One region of the Geodermatophilus sp. SYSU D00697 genome, then DNA from elsewhere that is predicted to be linked to it. Evidence: riboswitches for the same ligand, from Rfam matches in the RefSeq annotation. Region 1 holds a riboswitch; the other holds the start of a gene.

Region 1 (7,072 bases):
TCGACGACGACGGCTCCGAGGAGCGCATCCGGCTGCCGGAGATGGACGGCTTCGTCTGGCACGCGTTCCTGCCGGGCATCCAGCCCGGACAGCGCTACGGCTACCGCATCCACGGCCCGTACGACCCGGCGCAGGGGCTGCGCTGCAACCCCAACAAGCTGCTGCTCGACCCCTACGCCAAGGCCGTCGACGGTCAGGTGGACTGGGACCCGTCGGTCTTCGGCTACGACTTCGACTCCGGCGAGCGCAACGACGAGAACTCGGCCGCGCACATGCCGAAGTCCGTCGTCGTCAACCCCTACTTCGACTGGGGCGTGGACCGGCCGCCGCGGACGCCGTACCACAAGACCGTCATCTACGAGGCCCACGTCAAGGGCCTGACGATGACCCACCCCGACGTGCCCGAGGACCTGCGCGGCACCTACGCCGGCATCGCGCACCCGGCGGTGATCGACCACCTGCAGTCCCTCGGCGTCACGGCGATCGAGCTCATGCCGGTGCACCAGTTCGTGCAGGACGACACCCTCCAGCAGAAGGGCCTGCGCAACTACTGGGGCTACAACACGATCGGCTTCTTCGCCCCGCACAACGAGTACGCCAGCAACACCGACAACGGCATGCAGGTGCAGGAGTTCAAGGGGATGGTCCGGACCCTGCACGAGGCGGGGATCGAGGTCATCCTCGACGTCGTCTACAACCACACCGCCGAGGGCAACCACCTGGGCCCGACGCTGTCGTTCAAGGGCATCGACAACCGGGCGTACTACCGCCTGGTCGAGGACGACCCGCAGTACTACATGGACTACACGGGCACCGGGAACTCCCTGAACGCCCGCACCCCGCAGGCGCTGCAGCTGATCATGGACTCGCTGCGCTACTGGGTCACCGAGATGCACGTCGACGGCTTCCGCTTCGACCTCGCCTCGACCCTTGCCCGCGAGCTGCACGCCGTCGACCGGCTCTCGGCCTTCTTCGACCTGGTCCACCAGGACCCGGTGGTCAGCCAGGTGAAGCTCATCGCCGAGCCGTGGGACGTCGGCGAGGGCGGCTACCAGGTCGGCAACTTCCCCGCCCTGTGGACCGAGTGGAACGGCAAGTACCGCGACACCGTGCGCGACTTCTGGCGGGGCGAGAACGCCACCGTCGGCGAGTTCGCCAGCCGGATCACCGGCTCCTCGGACCTCTACCAGCACTCGGGCCGGCGTCCGGTGGCCAGCATCAACTTCGTCACCGCCCACGACGGCTTCACGCTGACCGACCTGGTCTCCTACAACGAGAAGCACAACGAGGCCAACGGCGAGGGCAACAACGACGGCGAGAGCCACAACCGCAGCTGGAACTGCGGCGTGGAGGGCGACACCGTCGACAAGAAGGTGCTCACCCTGCGGGCCCGCCAGCGGCGGAACTTCCTGGCCACGCTGATGCTCAGCCAGGGCGTGCCGATGCTCCTGCACGGTGACGAGCTGGGCCGGACGCAGCAGGGCAACAACAACGGCTACTGCCAGGACTCCCCGCTGACCTGGATCGACTGGGACGCCGTCGACGAGGGGCTGCTGGAGTTCACCAAGCTGGTCACCCGGCTGCGCGCCGAGCACCCGACCTTCCGCCGCCGCCGCTTCTTCCACGGCCGGCCGGTCCGGCGCGAGGCGGGGGCACCGGTGCAGGACATCGCCTGGCTGACGCCCGCCGGGGACCTCATGACCGAGGACGACTGGGACGCCGGCTTCGCCAAGTCGATCGCCATGTACCTCAACGGCCACGGCATCCGGAGCACCGACGAGCGCGGCGAGGACGTCGTCGACGACCACTTCTACCTGGCGTTCAACGCCTCGCACGAACCAATGGACTTCGCCCTGCCCGCGGAGGAGTACGCCCAGGCCTGGACGGTCGTCCTCGACACCGCGGAGATGGGCGAGGTCGAGCCGGCACAGCTCAAGCCGGGCGAGACGATCACGGTGCAGGACCGGTCCATGGTCGTCCTCAGCGCCCCGCGGCGTTCGTGACCGAGCTCGCGAGGTCACGCAGATGGACAGCACGGCCCGACACGGGGTCGACGAGCGCCAGCGAGGAGGCCCCGTGACGATGAGCGAGCGGACCCCCAGTGAGCCGCTCAGCGAGCAGCGCCGGCGCGAGGTGCCGACGGCGACCTACCGCCTGCAGGTCACCGCCGACTTCCCCCTGGGTCAGGCCGCGGAGCTCGCCGGCTACCTGGCCGACCTCGGGGTGAGCCACGCCTACTCCTCACCCCTGCTGCGCTCGGCCGCGGGCAGCACCCACGGCTACGACACCGTCGACCACGCCCACATCGACGAGTCGCGCGGCGGGCGCGAGGGGTTCGACCGGCTGGTCGCCGCACTGCACGAGCAGGGCCTGGGCCTGGTGCTGGACCTGGTGCCCAACCACATGGGCGTCGCCGACCCGGCGGAGGCCCCGTGGTGGTGGGACGTGCTCCAGCACGGCCGGGACAGCGCCCATGCAGCGGCCTTCGACATCGACTGGGACTTCGGCGGCGGCAAGGTCCGCATCCCCGTCCTGGGCTCCGCGGACGACGTCGAGAAGCTCGAGGTGGTCGGTGGGGCGGGTGGAGGCAGCACGGACGGGGAGCTGCGGTACTACGACAACCGGTTCCCGATCGCGCCCGGCACCGGGGAGGGCACCCCGCAGGAGGTGCACGCCCGGCAGCACTACGAGCTGGTCGACTGGCGGCGGGCCGACTCCGACCTCAACTACCGGCGGTTCTTCGCGATCAACACCCTCGCCGGGCTGCGGGCCGAGGACCCGGAGGTCTTCGCGGCGACCCACCGCCTGGTGCTGGAGCTGGTCGAGGCCGGCGCGGTCGACGGCCTGCGGATCGACCACCCCGACGGGCTGGCCGATCCCAAGGGCTACCTCGATCGGCTGGCCGAGGCCTCCGGCGGCCGCTGGACCGTGGTGGAGAAGATCCTCGAGCCCGGGGAGGACCTGCCGGAGAGCTGGGCGACGGCGGGGACCACCGGCTACGACGCGCTGGCCGAGGTCGACGACGTGCTGGTCGACCCGGCCGGGGAGGCGGCGATCACCGCGCTGGACACCGAGCTGTCCGGCGGGCCGGTCGACTACGCCGAGCTGGTGCACTCCTGCAAGCGCGAGGTGACCGACGGGATGCTCGGCTCGGAGGTGGCCCGCCTGGTCCGGGTCATCGGCGAGCTGCCCGGCATCTCCCGCGAGCAGCAGACCGAGGCCCTGGCCGAGCTCCTGGCGAGCTTCCCGGTCTACCGCACCTACCTGCCCGACGGCCGCGAGCACCTCGACGCGACCGTGGCCGCGGTGCGAGAGCGCCGTCCCGACCTGGCCGGCGCCGTCGACGCGCTGCACCCGGTGCTGTCCCAGGCCGGCACCGAGGCGGCGACCCGCTTCGAGCAGACCAGCGGACCGGTCATGGCCAAGGGCGTCGAGGACAGCGCCTACTACCGGTGGGCCCGGTTCGTCGCCCTCAACGAGGTGGGCGGCGACCCGGCTCGCTTCGGCAGCACGGTGGCGGAGTTCCACGAGGCGCAGCAGCGCCGGCTGGCGCGCAAGCCGGAGTCGATGACGGCGCTGTCGACGCACGACACCAAGCGCAGCGAGGACGTGCGGGCGCGGCTCGCGGTGCTCGCCGAGCAACCGGACGAGTGGGCGCAGCTGGTGCGCCAGTTGCTCTCCCGCCACCCGCTGCCCGACCGGCCGCTGGCCTCCCTGGTGTGGCAGAACCTCGTCGGCGCCTGGCCGCTGTCCCGGGAGCGGGCGCACGCCTATGCGGAGAAGGCGGCTCGCGAGGCGGGCACGTCGACGACGTGGACCGACCAGGACGAGGAGTTCGAGGCCCGGCTGCACGCGCTGGTCGACGCGGCCTACGACGACGAGGCGACGCACGGCGCGATCGAGGACGTCGTCGCCCGGATCGCGCCGGCGGGCTGGTCGAACTCGCTGTCGCAGAAGCTGCTGCAGCTGACCATGCCCGGTGTCCCGGACGTCTACCAGGGCACCGAGCTGTGGGACCTCTCCCTGGTCGACCCGGACAACCGCCGTCCGGTCGACTACGCGCTGCGCCGGCGGTTGCTGGCCCGGCTCGACGAGGGCTGGGTGCCGCCCGTGGACGCCGAGGGCGCGGCGAAGCTGCTCGTGGTCTCCCGGACCCTGCGCGCCCGCCGCGAGCACCCGGAGTGGTTCACCGGGTACGAGCCGGTCGCGGCCACGGGGACGGCGGCCGACCACCTCGTCGCCTTCGACCGCGGCGGCGCGGTGACCGTCGCGACCCGCCTCCCGGTCGGGCTGGCCGCCGCCGGCGGCTGGGGCGACACCGCGCTGCAGCTGCCGAACGGGGCGTGGCGGGACCTGTTCACCGGTGGGCGGTACGTCTCGGACGCCGCCGGGCTGCCCGTCGGCGCGGCGCTGGAGCGGCTGCCGGTCGCCCTGCTCGTGCGGGACTGAGGAAGGACCCCCTCCTCCCCACGCCTCGGCGTAGGCCCCTGGACGGTGGCCGCTCCAGCGCGTTCCCGGGCCCGCGGCGGCGCCCTGCAGAGGGGCCGACGTCGCCTGCGACGGAGAGTTGCCGGGCGGGGGCGGTGCGCCGCTCCCGCCCGGCCTGTCGCACGGAGGCGGCGTCCCGCCCCCGTGCCGACAGGCCGGGCGCGGCACCCCCACCTAGCGTTCGCGGGGTCCGGCTCCCCGCCGGGCCCGGCGCCGTCCCGCCCAACCCCGTCCGGCGGCGACCGGACCTCTGCACGACCGTGGACGGGGGTGGGGGACCCACCTACGACGTCCTGCGCGGGGTGTGCGCAGCGCGTCTGGGGGTGAAGCCGCGATCCGCGGCCGGGCACCGATCGTCCGAACCCGACAGCTAACCCCGCCGGCGGCCGATCGGAGGACCCCCCATGCCCCAGCACGACCGATCCCGCACGCCCGCACGCGGCCTGCGCCGCGGCGCCGTCGTCCTCACCGGCGCGGCGGCGCTCTCCGCCCTCGCGCTCCCCGGCACGGCTCAGGCCGCGGAGCACAACTGGGACGGCGTCGCCCAGTGCGAGTCCGGCGGGAACTGGCAGATCAACACCGGTAACGGCTACTACGGCGGCCTGCAGTTCAGCGCGAGCACCTGGGCCGGCTACGGGGGCCACGAGTTCGCCTCCAACGCCCACCTGGCCAGCAAGGAGCAGCAGATCGTGGTCGCCGAGCGCACGCTCGCCGGCCAGGGCGTCGGCGCGTGGCCGACCTGCGGCAGGTACCTGACCGCCGCGGTGCAGGCGCCGGCGCCGGCCGCCGAAGCGGAGCAGGCCTCGCGGGCGGACCGGGCGGCGACCGGCAGCCACGTCGTCGAGGCCGGGGACACCCTCGGCTCCATCGCCGCCCGCCACGGCACCGAGGGCGGCTGGCGCGGGCTGTGGGAGCTGAACCGGGACCAGGTCAGCGACCCGAACGTGATCCGCGTGGGTCAGACGCTCCGGGTCTGACCGGACCGGCGGGGCCCGGCCGGTGCGCTCCCGGCCGGGCCCCGTCCGCGCGCGGGGCCGGCACGTGGTCCGGCGGTGTCCCGCTCCGCCGTGGACGCCCGGCCGAGCCCGGTCGGCCCTGCGCTCCCCTCCCCCGCGGACCGTGACCGGAACCCACGGTTGGCCGTCGGGTGTGCGGGCATGATCTGCCCCGATCCCGGCCCTCCGGCCAGTCCCCGTCTCGTCCCGCGTGGAGGCACTGCGCATGTCCGCACCCGTCGAGTTCTCCGTCTGGGCACCGCTGCCGAAGCGGGTCCGGCTCCAGGTCGACGGCTCCGTGCACGAGATGCACCGGGACGACGACGGCTGGTGGCGTGCCGAGGTCGAGGCCGGGCCGGAGGCCGACTACGGCTTCCTCCTCGACGACGACGAGAAGGTGTACCCCGACCCGCGCTCGCGCCGGCAGCCCGAGGGGGTGCACGGGCCCTCCCGCCGGTTCGACCCGTCGGCGTACGCGTGGGGCGACGCGGCGTGGACCGGGCGACCGCTGGCCGGCGGTGTGGTCTACGAGCTGCACGTCGGGACGTTCACGCCGGAGGGCACGCTCGACGCGGCGATCGGGCGGCTGGACCACCTGGTCGAGCTCGGTGTCGACTTCGTGGAGCTGCTGCCGGTCAACGGCTTCAACGGCACCCACAACTGGGGCTACGACGGCGTCCTCTGGTACACGGTGCAGGAGGACTACGGCGGCCCGGCCGCCTACCAGCGGTTCGTCGACGCCTGCCACCAGCGCGGGCTGGCCGTCGTCCAGGACGTCGTCTACAACCACCTCGGCCCGTCCGGGAACTACCTGCCGCAGTTCATGCCGATCTTCGCCGAGGGTGCCAACACCTGGGGCAACTCGATCAACCTGTCCGGGCCGGACTCCGACGAGGTGCGTCGGTACATCATCGACAACGCCCTCATGTGGCTGCGCGACATGCACGTCGACGCCCTGCGGCTCGACGCCGTCCACGCGCTGGTCGACGAGCGGGCCACCCACGTGCTCGAGGAGATGGCGCAGGAGGTCGACCGGCTGTCGGTGGCCGAGGGGCGCCCGCTGACCCTCATCGCCGAGAGCGACCTCAACGACCCGCGCCTGGTCACCCCGCGGGTGGCCGGCGGCATGGGGCTGACCGCGCAGTGGAGCGACGACTTCCACCACGCGCTGCACTCGACGCTCACCGGCGAGGGCCAGGGCTACTACGCCGACTTCGCCGCCGCCGGCCTGTCCGGGCTGGCCAAGACCCTGACCGGCGCCTACTTCCACGACGGCGCGTGGTCCAGCTTCCGCCGCCGGCACCACGGACGACCGGTCGACGTCGACGAGCTGCCGGGCTGGAAGTTCCTCGGCTACCTGCAGGACCACGACCAGATCGGCAACCGCGCCGTCGGCGACCGCATCTCGGCCTCCCTCTCCCCCGGCCTGCTCGCCGTCGGGGCGACGATCGTGCTGACCAGCCCGTTCACCCCGATGCTGTTCATGGGCGAGGAGTGGGGCGCGAGCACCCCCTGGCAGTTCTTCACCAGCCACCCGGAGCCGGAGCTGGGCAAGGCCACCGCCGAGGGGCGGATCGGCGAGTTCGCCG
Region 2 (7,072 bases), on a different contig from region 1:
GACCGACTGGACGCAGCCAGCGGCCGACCCGGTGCCGGCCCGGCCACTGGAGGCCTACACGGGGACCTACGCCAACTCCTACTACGGCCCGCTCACCGTGGCCGCCGACGGTGGCGCCCTGACGATGTCGATGGGGCCGCCGGACCGGCCGACGTCCTTCGCCCTGACGCACCACTCCGGGGACACCTTCACCTTCGAGACCATCGGCGAGAACGCCAACGGGCCGGCCGGGGCCGTCTTCACCGTGGACGGCGCCTCGGCCGCGACCGTGCGACTCGACTTCTACGACCGCACCGGGCTGGGCACCTTCACCCGTGCCTGACGGACCCCGTCAGGGCGTCCGGGCACCGCGCGGGACGGGACGGGAGTGCATGCGTGGGCGGAGCGGGACGGGGATAGGTTGAGCCGCATGTCGATCGAGTCGTCCGGGGGTGTCCCGGCGGGGACGGTCCGGGACCTGGGCCTGCCCGGCCGGGCGGTCTCCGCGCTGCTGCGCGCGGGGGTCACCAGGACCGAGGACCTGGCGCGGCTGTCCCGGCGCGACCTCGCCGCGATCGGCGGCCTCGGTCCCGGCATGATCGCCGCGATCCGGAACGTCGTCCCCGAACCAGTCGCCCGCGTGCCCCGTGCCGCGGCCCCGTCGGAGGCCGAGGTGCGCGCCGAGGCCGTGGCCGCGGGCATCGAGCCGGACGAGGAGGAGGGGCCGCCGTCGCCGGCGATCCCGTCGTTCGAGTCGCTGCGGGGCCCGCGGCGGCGGACGACGGTCGACCTGATCGTCCCGGCGACGCCGCCCCCGGCCGAGTCGGCGCCCGCTCCCGACCGGGCGGCGCGGACCGCTGCCGCGGAGGGGCCGCGGCCGGCCGAGTACGCCGACCTGCTGCGGCTCTGCGCCCGCGGGGTCCGCGCCGCAGCGGGCGTACCGGTGCGGCTGGCGTGGTGGTCGCTGCGCGCGCCGGTGGCGGGGCTGCGGCGGCTGCTCACCGACCAGGCGCGGTAGGTGCCGACCGGGGCCGGCGACCGCCCGAGGGCGCTGGCCCTCGCCACCGGCCTGGTCCTGGTGCTGGGCACCTGGAACAACCTCGTCGTGACCCGGCTGCCCGGGGCCCCGGCGTCCTACGTCCCGGCGAACCTGACCGCCGCCGGCGTGCTGCTGGCGGTGGCGCGCGCCGCCGGGCTGTCCTGGGCCGAGCTGGGCCTGGCGCGGTCGCGGCTGGGTGCCGGGCTCCGCTGGGGCGGGGTCCCCGCTGCGCTGGTGGCCTCGGGGTACGCCGTCGCCGTCGCCGTCCCCGCCCTGCGGCCGCTGGTGCGCGACGCCCGGGTGGCCGGGGCCGACGGCGCCGAGATCGCCTACCAGGTCCTCGTCCGGATCCCGCTCGGCACCGTCGTGTGGGAGGAGGTCGCCTTCCGGGGCGTGCTCCTGGCCGTCCTCGGGCGGGTGCTGCCGCTCCGCGGCGCGGTCGCGGTGTCCGCGGCGGTCTTCGGGGTCTGGCACGTCCGGCCCACGCTCAGCGGCCTGGCGGCCAACGACCTGGTCGAGGGTCCGGTCGCCCGGGCGCTGGCCGTCGCGCTCCTGTGCTCCGGGACGGCCGCCGCCGGCGCGTTCTTCGCCTGGCTGCGGCTCCGCAGCGGGAGCCTGCTCGCCCCCACCGTGCTGCATCTCTCGACGAACACCCTCGGGACCCTCGCCGCCGCCGCGGCACACCGCCTCTGACCAGGGGAGCCGGCGTCGTCAGGAGCCCGCGTCCGACCGCCGTCCGGCCGCCACCACCTCGGTCAGCGTCGCGTCGTCCCGCGCGACCCACGCCCGTCCGTCGTCGGTCAGCACGAGCGGGCGCTGGATGAGCCGCGGGTGCTCGGCCAGCACGCGGATCCACGCGTCGGCGTCCCGGGGCAGGTCCCGCAGCCCGAGCTCCCGGGCGAGGGGCTCGGACATGCGGGTGATGTCCCACGGCTCCAGCTGCAGGGCACGGAGCGCGGCGCGCAGCTCGGCCTCCGTCGGCGGGTCGTCCAGGTGGCGGCGCAGCGTGTACTCGACGCCGGCCTCCTCCAGCTGGGCCCGCGCGGTGCGGCACTTGGAGCAGGACGGGGTGAACCAGACCTCCACGGGCCCACCCTAGGGGCGGCGCCCCTGGCCTCTCCCGCGGCGCCGACGACGGTTCGTGCACGTACCGCGCTCTGCGGGCGCCGACCACCGCGGTCCGTGCACACGACGCGGGTGGCCCCGTGCACGCGGATCGTCGGCGCCTACACCACCCGGCCGTCGACCGGGGGAGGCGCGACACACATCACCCGACGAATCGACGGTCCGCGATTGTCACAAACACATAACGCCGGTTACGGTGGTCGGGTCCGGCCGGTCCTCACGTCCCCTGCCGGGGAAGCCGAGCGGACGCCGCCGAGTCGCCCTCCGGGGCGAGCCGGGGACCCACCGCAGTACTGGGGTGAACCCCGCTCCCGGGCCGTCGTCCGGGTAGCGGGCAGGGCCGCTTCCCGCCCGAACCCGTCAGCTAACTCGGTAGGCGGCCATCGGAAGAACGGAGAGCCGCCGGATGGCGTGCCCCAGCCCTGCCGGATGCCCACCCTCGCTCCGGCACCGCCGGCTCCGGGCGCACCCTCGCACGTGATCGCCCGCGGCCGTCCCTGACCCGCCTCCCGCGGACCCTCCCCGAGCACCCTCGCTCGACCGGCGTCCCCGCCGTCTCCGTGGTGTCCGCACCGGCCGGCTCTCCCGGACCGCCGACGTCCCCCGACCTCCCCGCAGCCTGCGCCCCTCCGTGCGCACCTGCGCCCGCACCCTCGGAGCACCCCACCCCATGGACCCCCGCACCACCACCTCCCGCCGCGCCGACCGCCGCGGCCGGATCGCTCCCTCGCGCCGCCGCCCGGCCCTCCTCCTGGCCGCCGCCGCGGCCGGCGCGGTCGTGGCCAACGTCGTCATCGGCGCGGAGCCGGCCGCCCAGGCCGACGCCGGGGCGTCGGAGTCGGTCAGCGTCGCCGCCCAGCTGGGGCTCTCGGCCCAGTCCGCGCCCGTCGAGGTCGACGCGACCCGGGACCTGCAGCCGCTGGCCGACCTCGCCGCCAGCCGCAGCACCCGCGAGGCCGCGCAGGCGGCCGCCCAGCAGGCGCAGGCCGCCGCCGACCAGGCCGTGCTCGACCGGCAGAAGGCCGAGGCGGAGGCCGCCGCCCGGGCCGCGGCCGAGGCCGAGGCGGCCGCGCAGGCCGCCGCGCGACAGCAGGCGGAGGCCGCGGCCGCGCAGGCCGCCGCCGCACCGGAGCCGGCCGCTCCCGCCCGGGCCGCCGCGGCCGCGGCGGGTGCGGTCGCGCGCATCACCAACACCGCCGGGAGCATCAAGCCGGCCGCGCAGGCGGCCGCCAACGCGGTCGTCTCCAACGTCCCGGGCGCCGCCGGCATCAGGCTGGGCGGCACCCGCGCCAGCGCGGCCGACCCCGGCGGTCACCCGTCCGGCCTGGCGGTCGACTACATGGTCATGTCCGACGACGCCCTCGGCGACGCCATCGCCCAGTACCACATCGACCACTGGGACGAGCTCGGTGTCGAGTACGTCATCTGGCAGCAGCGGATGCTCTCCTCGCCCAACGGCTCCTGGAAGCCGATGGCCGACCGCGGGGGCGTGACGGCCAACCACTTCGACCACGTCCACGTGAACTACCGGGGCTGACACCCCGCCGGTCGGGCCCGGCGCGGCCGGAGGTCAGGGTCCGGCTCCCGTCCACGGGCGACCGGGCTGGGGTGGCGGCGCCCGACGGCCGGGTGTGGCATGGGGCTCGGGCACCGTCCCCGCCTGACCCCACGAGAGGCCTCCTCGGATGAAGCTCCTGCTGCCCGACTCGGTCCCGCTGGCCCCGGACCTGCCCGAGGGCGTGCACGCGGTCGTCTACGACGCCGCGGCCCCCGTGCCCGACGAGCACCTGGACGCCGAGGCGATGGTCGTGTGGGGCAGCTCCACCGCCGACCTCGCCGCCGTCGCCGGCCGGATGCCCCGGCTGCGCTGGGTGCAGACCCTGGCGGCCGGACCGGACGCCGTCCTCGCCGCCGGCTTCCCCGAGGACGTCGTCGTCACCGCCGGTGCGGGCCTGCACAGCGCGACGGTCACCGAGCACGCCCTGGCCCTGACCCTCGCCCTGGTGCGCCGCCTGCCCGCCGCCGCCCGGGCGCAGGGCGAGCACCGCTGGGCCCGCGAGCTCGGCGGGCTCCAGCCGCTGCACCCCGAGGGTGCGGTGACCACCCTGATCGACGCCCGCGTGCTCATCTGGGGGTTCGGTGCCATCGGGCAGACCCTCGCGCCGGTGCTCGCCTCGCTGGGCGCCCGGGTGCGCGGGGTGGCGCGCAGCGCGGGGGAGCGCGCCGGGTTCGCCGTCGTCGCCGAGGAGGACCTGGAGGCCGAGCTCGGGCGGACCGACGTCCTGGTCATGATCCTGCCGTCGACCGCCGGCACCACCCGGGCCCTGGACGCCGGCCGGCTGGCCGCACTGCCGGCGCACGCCCACGTGGTCAACGTGGGCCGCGGCTCGACCGTCGACGAGCCCGCCCTCGTCGCGGCGCTGGTGGAGGGCCGCATCGCCGGTGCCGCCCTCGACGTGACCGAGACCGAGCCGCTGCCCGCCGACTCCCCGCTCTGGGACGCCCCCGACCTCCTGCTCACGCCGCACGCGGCCGGCGGCCGGCCGGTCGGCGCCGACGACCTGGTCAGTGCCAATCTCGCGGCGCTGCTGGACGGCGGCGAGCTGCGCAACGTGGTGGAGCGGTGACCGACGTGCTGGCCGCGCTGGGCCGGGCGCGGCTGGTCCCCGTCGTCGTCCTCGACGACGCGCGGGACGCCGAGCCCCTCGCCGGCGCCCTCGTCGAGGGCGGGCTGCCGGTCGCCGAGGTCACCTTCCGCACCCGGGCCGCGGGCGACGCGCTGCGCGCCATGGCCGCGCGGGGGGACGTGCTCCTCGGGGCGGGGACCGTCCTGACCCCCGCGCAGGTCGACGAGGCCGTCGCCGCGGGCGCGGCCTACGTGGTCTCGCCCGGTCTGAGCCGCGCCGTCGTCGAGCGCTGCGCCGAGCACGGCGTCCTCGCGCTGCCCGGTGCGGTCACCGCGACCGAGGTCCAGGCCGCCCTGGAGCTTGGCCTCACCACCGTCAAGTTCTTCCCCGCCGGCACGTCCGGTGGTGCCCGGGCGATCGCCGCCCTCGCGGCACCGTTCGGCGACGTGCGCTTCATCCCCACCGGTGGCGTGGGCCCGGGCAACGTGGAGGAGTACCTGCGCGTCGACGCGGTCGTCGCGGTCGGCGGCTCCTGGATGGTGCCCCGCGACCGCATCGCGGCCGGCGACTTCGCGACCGTCCGCCGGCTCACCGCCGAGGCCGTCGCCCTCGTGCGGGGCCGGCCGGCGCCGGCGGCAGGGGACTGAGACCCCGCCTCAGTGGTTGTGGCGCGGGACGCCCACGGTGGGCGCGACGCGCTGGTACCCCACCGCGGGGCGCAGGACCATGCCCTCGGACAGCTGACCGACCATCGAGCGCTGGATCTCCTGCCACGGCGTCTGGGAGGGCGGCACCGGGTACCCGCCGTCGGCCTCCAGCCGGCGGCGCCGTTCGGCGAGCTCCTCCTCGGGGACCAGGACGTCGGCCCGGCCGGCGGGGAGGTCGATCCGGACGACGTCCCCGGTCTGCAGCAGCGCCAGCCCGCCGCCGGCCGCGGCCTCGGGGGAGGCGTTGAGGATCGACGGGGAGCCCGACGTCCCCGACTGGCGGCCGTCGCCGATGCAGGGCAGCGCGTGCACGCCCTCCTTGATCAGCGCCGCGGGCGGCTGCATGTTCACGACCTCCGCCGACCCCGGGTAGCCCAGCGGGCCGACCCCGCGGATGACCAGCAGGCAGGTCTCGTCGATCGCCAGCGCCGGGTCGTCGATGCGGGCGTGGTAGTCCTCCGGCCCGTCGAAGACGACGGCGCGGCCCTCCATCACCCCGGGGTGCTCCGGGTCGGACAGGTAGCGCTCCCGGAACTCGGCGGAGATGACGCTGGTCTTCATGATCGCGCTGTCGAAGAGGTTGCCGCGCAGCACCAGGAAGCCCGCGTCGGGCAGCAGCGCCCGGTCGAAGGTGCGGATGACCTCGCGGTCGGTCGCGGCGCTGTCCCGGCAGTTCTCGCCGATCGTCGCGCCGTTGACGGTGCGGGCGTCCTCGTGGATCAGGCCGTGGGCCATGAGCTCGTGGACGACGGCGGGCACGCCCCCGGCCCGGTGGAACTCCTCGCCGAGGAACCGGCCGGCCGGCTGCACGTCGACCAGCAGCGGGACGGTCAGCCCCAGGGCCTGCCAGTCCGTCACGTCGAGGGGGACGCCCATGTGCCGGGCGATGGCGTTGACGTGGATCGGCGCGTTGGTGGAGCCCCCGATGGCGGAGGTGACCACGACGGCGTTCTCGAACGCCTCCCGGGTCAGGATCGACGACGGCGTGAGGTCCTCGTGCACCATCTCCACGATCCGCCGGCCGGTGAGGTAGGCCATCCGCCCGCGGTCCCGGTGCGGGGCGGGGATCGCCGCGCTGCCGGGCAGGTTCATGCCGAGGGCCTCGGCGATCGCGTTCATCGTCGAGGCGGTGCCCATGGTGTTGCAGTGGCCGGGGGAAGGGGCCGAGGAGGCGACCAGGTCGACGAAGCCGGCCTCGTCGATCTCCCCGGCGGCGAGCATCTCCCGGGCGCGCCAGACGATCGTCCCCGAGCCGGTGCGCTCGCCGTTGAACCAGCCGTTGAGCATCGGCCCACCGGACAGCACGATCGCGGGGAGGTCGACGGTGGCCGCGGCCATCAGGCAGGCCGGGGTGGTCTTGTCGCAGCCGGTGGTCAGGACGACACCGTCGAGGGGGTAGCCGAAGAGCACCTCCACCAGCCCGAGGTAGGCCAGGTTGCGGTCCAGCGCCGCCGTGGGTCGCCGCCCGGTCTCCTGGATCGGGTGGACCGGGAACTCCAGCGCCACCCCGCCGGCGTCCCGGACGCCCTCGCGCACGCGCTGCGCCAGCTGCAGGTGGTGCCGGTTGCACGGGGAGAGGTCCGAGCCGGTCTGGG

The links. Region 1 has a riboswitch for cyclic di-AMP ahead of ACI79C_RS24015 (transglycosylase family protein). Riboswitches for the same ligand answer to the same signal wherever they lie in the genome.
Region 2: another riboswitch for cyclic di-AMP. It lies ahead of ACI79C_RS16800 (hypothetical protein); the one in region 1 lies ahead of ACI79C_RS24015 (transglycosylase family protein).

Annotation. Positions count from the first base shown of each region.
Region 1 covers NZ_JBJGYV010000046.1:18,908-25,979, reverse strand. Annotated here, with positions in the region: gene glgX (glycogen debranching protein GlgX) at 1-2,003, shown strand, start outside; gene treY (malto-oligosyltrehalose synthase) at 2,083-4,449, shown strand; cyclic di-AMP (ydaO/yuaA leader) riboswitch at 4,759-4,868, shown strand; gene ACI79C_RS24015 (transglycosylase family protein) at 4,893-5,465, shown strand; gene treZ (malto-oligosyltrehalose trehalohydrolase) at 5,710-7,072, shown strand, end outside.
Region 2 covers NZ_JBJGYV010000019.1:37,885-44,956, forward strand. Annotated here, with positions in the region: gene ACI79C_RS16780 (serine hydrolase) at 1-322, shown strand, start outside; gene ACI79C_RS16785 (hypothetical protein) at 410-997, shown strand; gene ACI79C_RS16790 (CPBP family intramembrane glutamic endopeptidase) at 998-1,711, shown strand; gene ACI79C_RS16795 (ArsC/Spx/MgsR family protein) at 1,730-2,104, opposite strand; cyclic di-AMP (ydaO/yuaA leader) riboswitch at 2,384-2,537, shown strand; gene ACI79C_RS16800 (hypothetical protein) at 2,814-3,680, shown strand; gene ACI79C_RS16805 (phosphoglycerate dehydrogenase) at 3,829-4,770, shown strand; gene eda (bifunctional 4-hydroxy-2-oxoglutarate aldolase/2-dehydro-3-deoxy-phosphogluconate aldolase) at 4,767-5,417, shown strand; gene ACI79C_RS16815 (IlvD/Edd family dehydratase) at 5,427-7,072, opposite strand, start outside.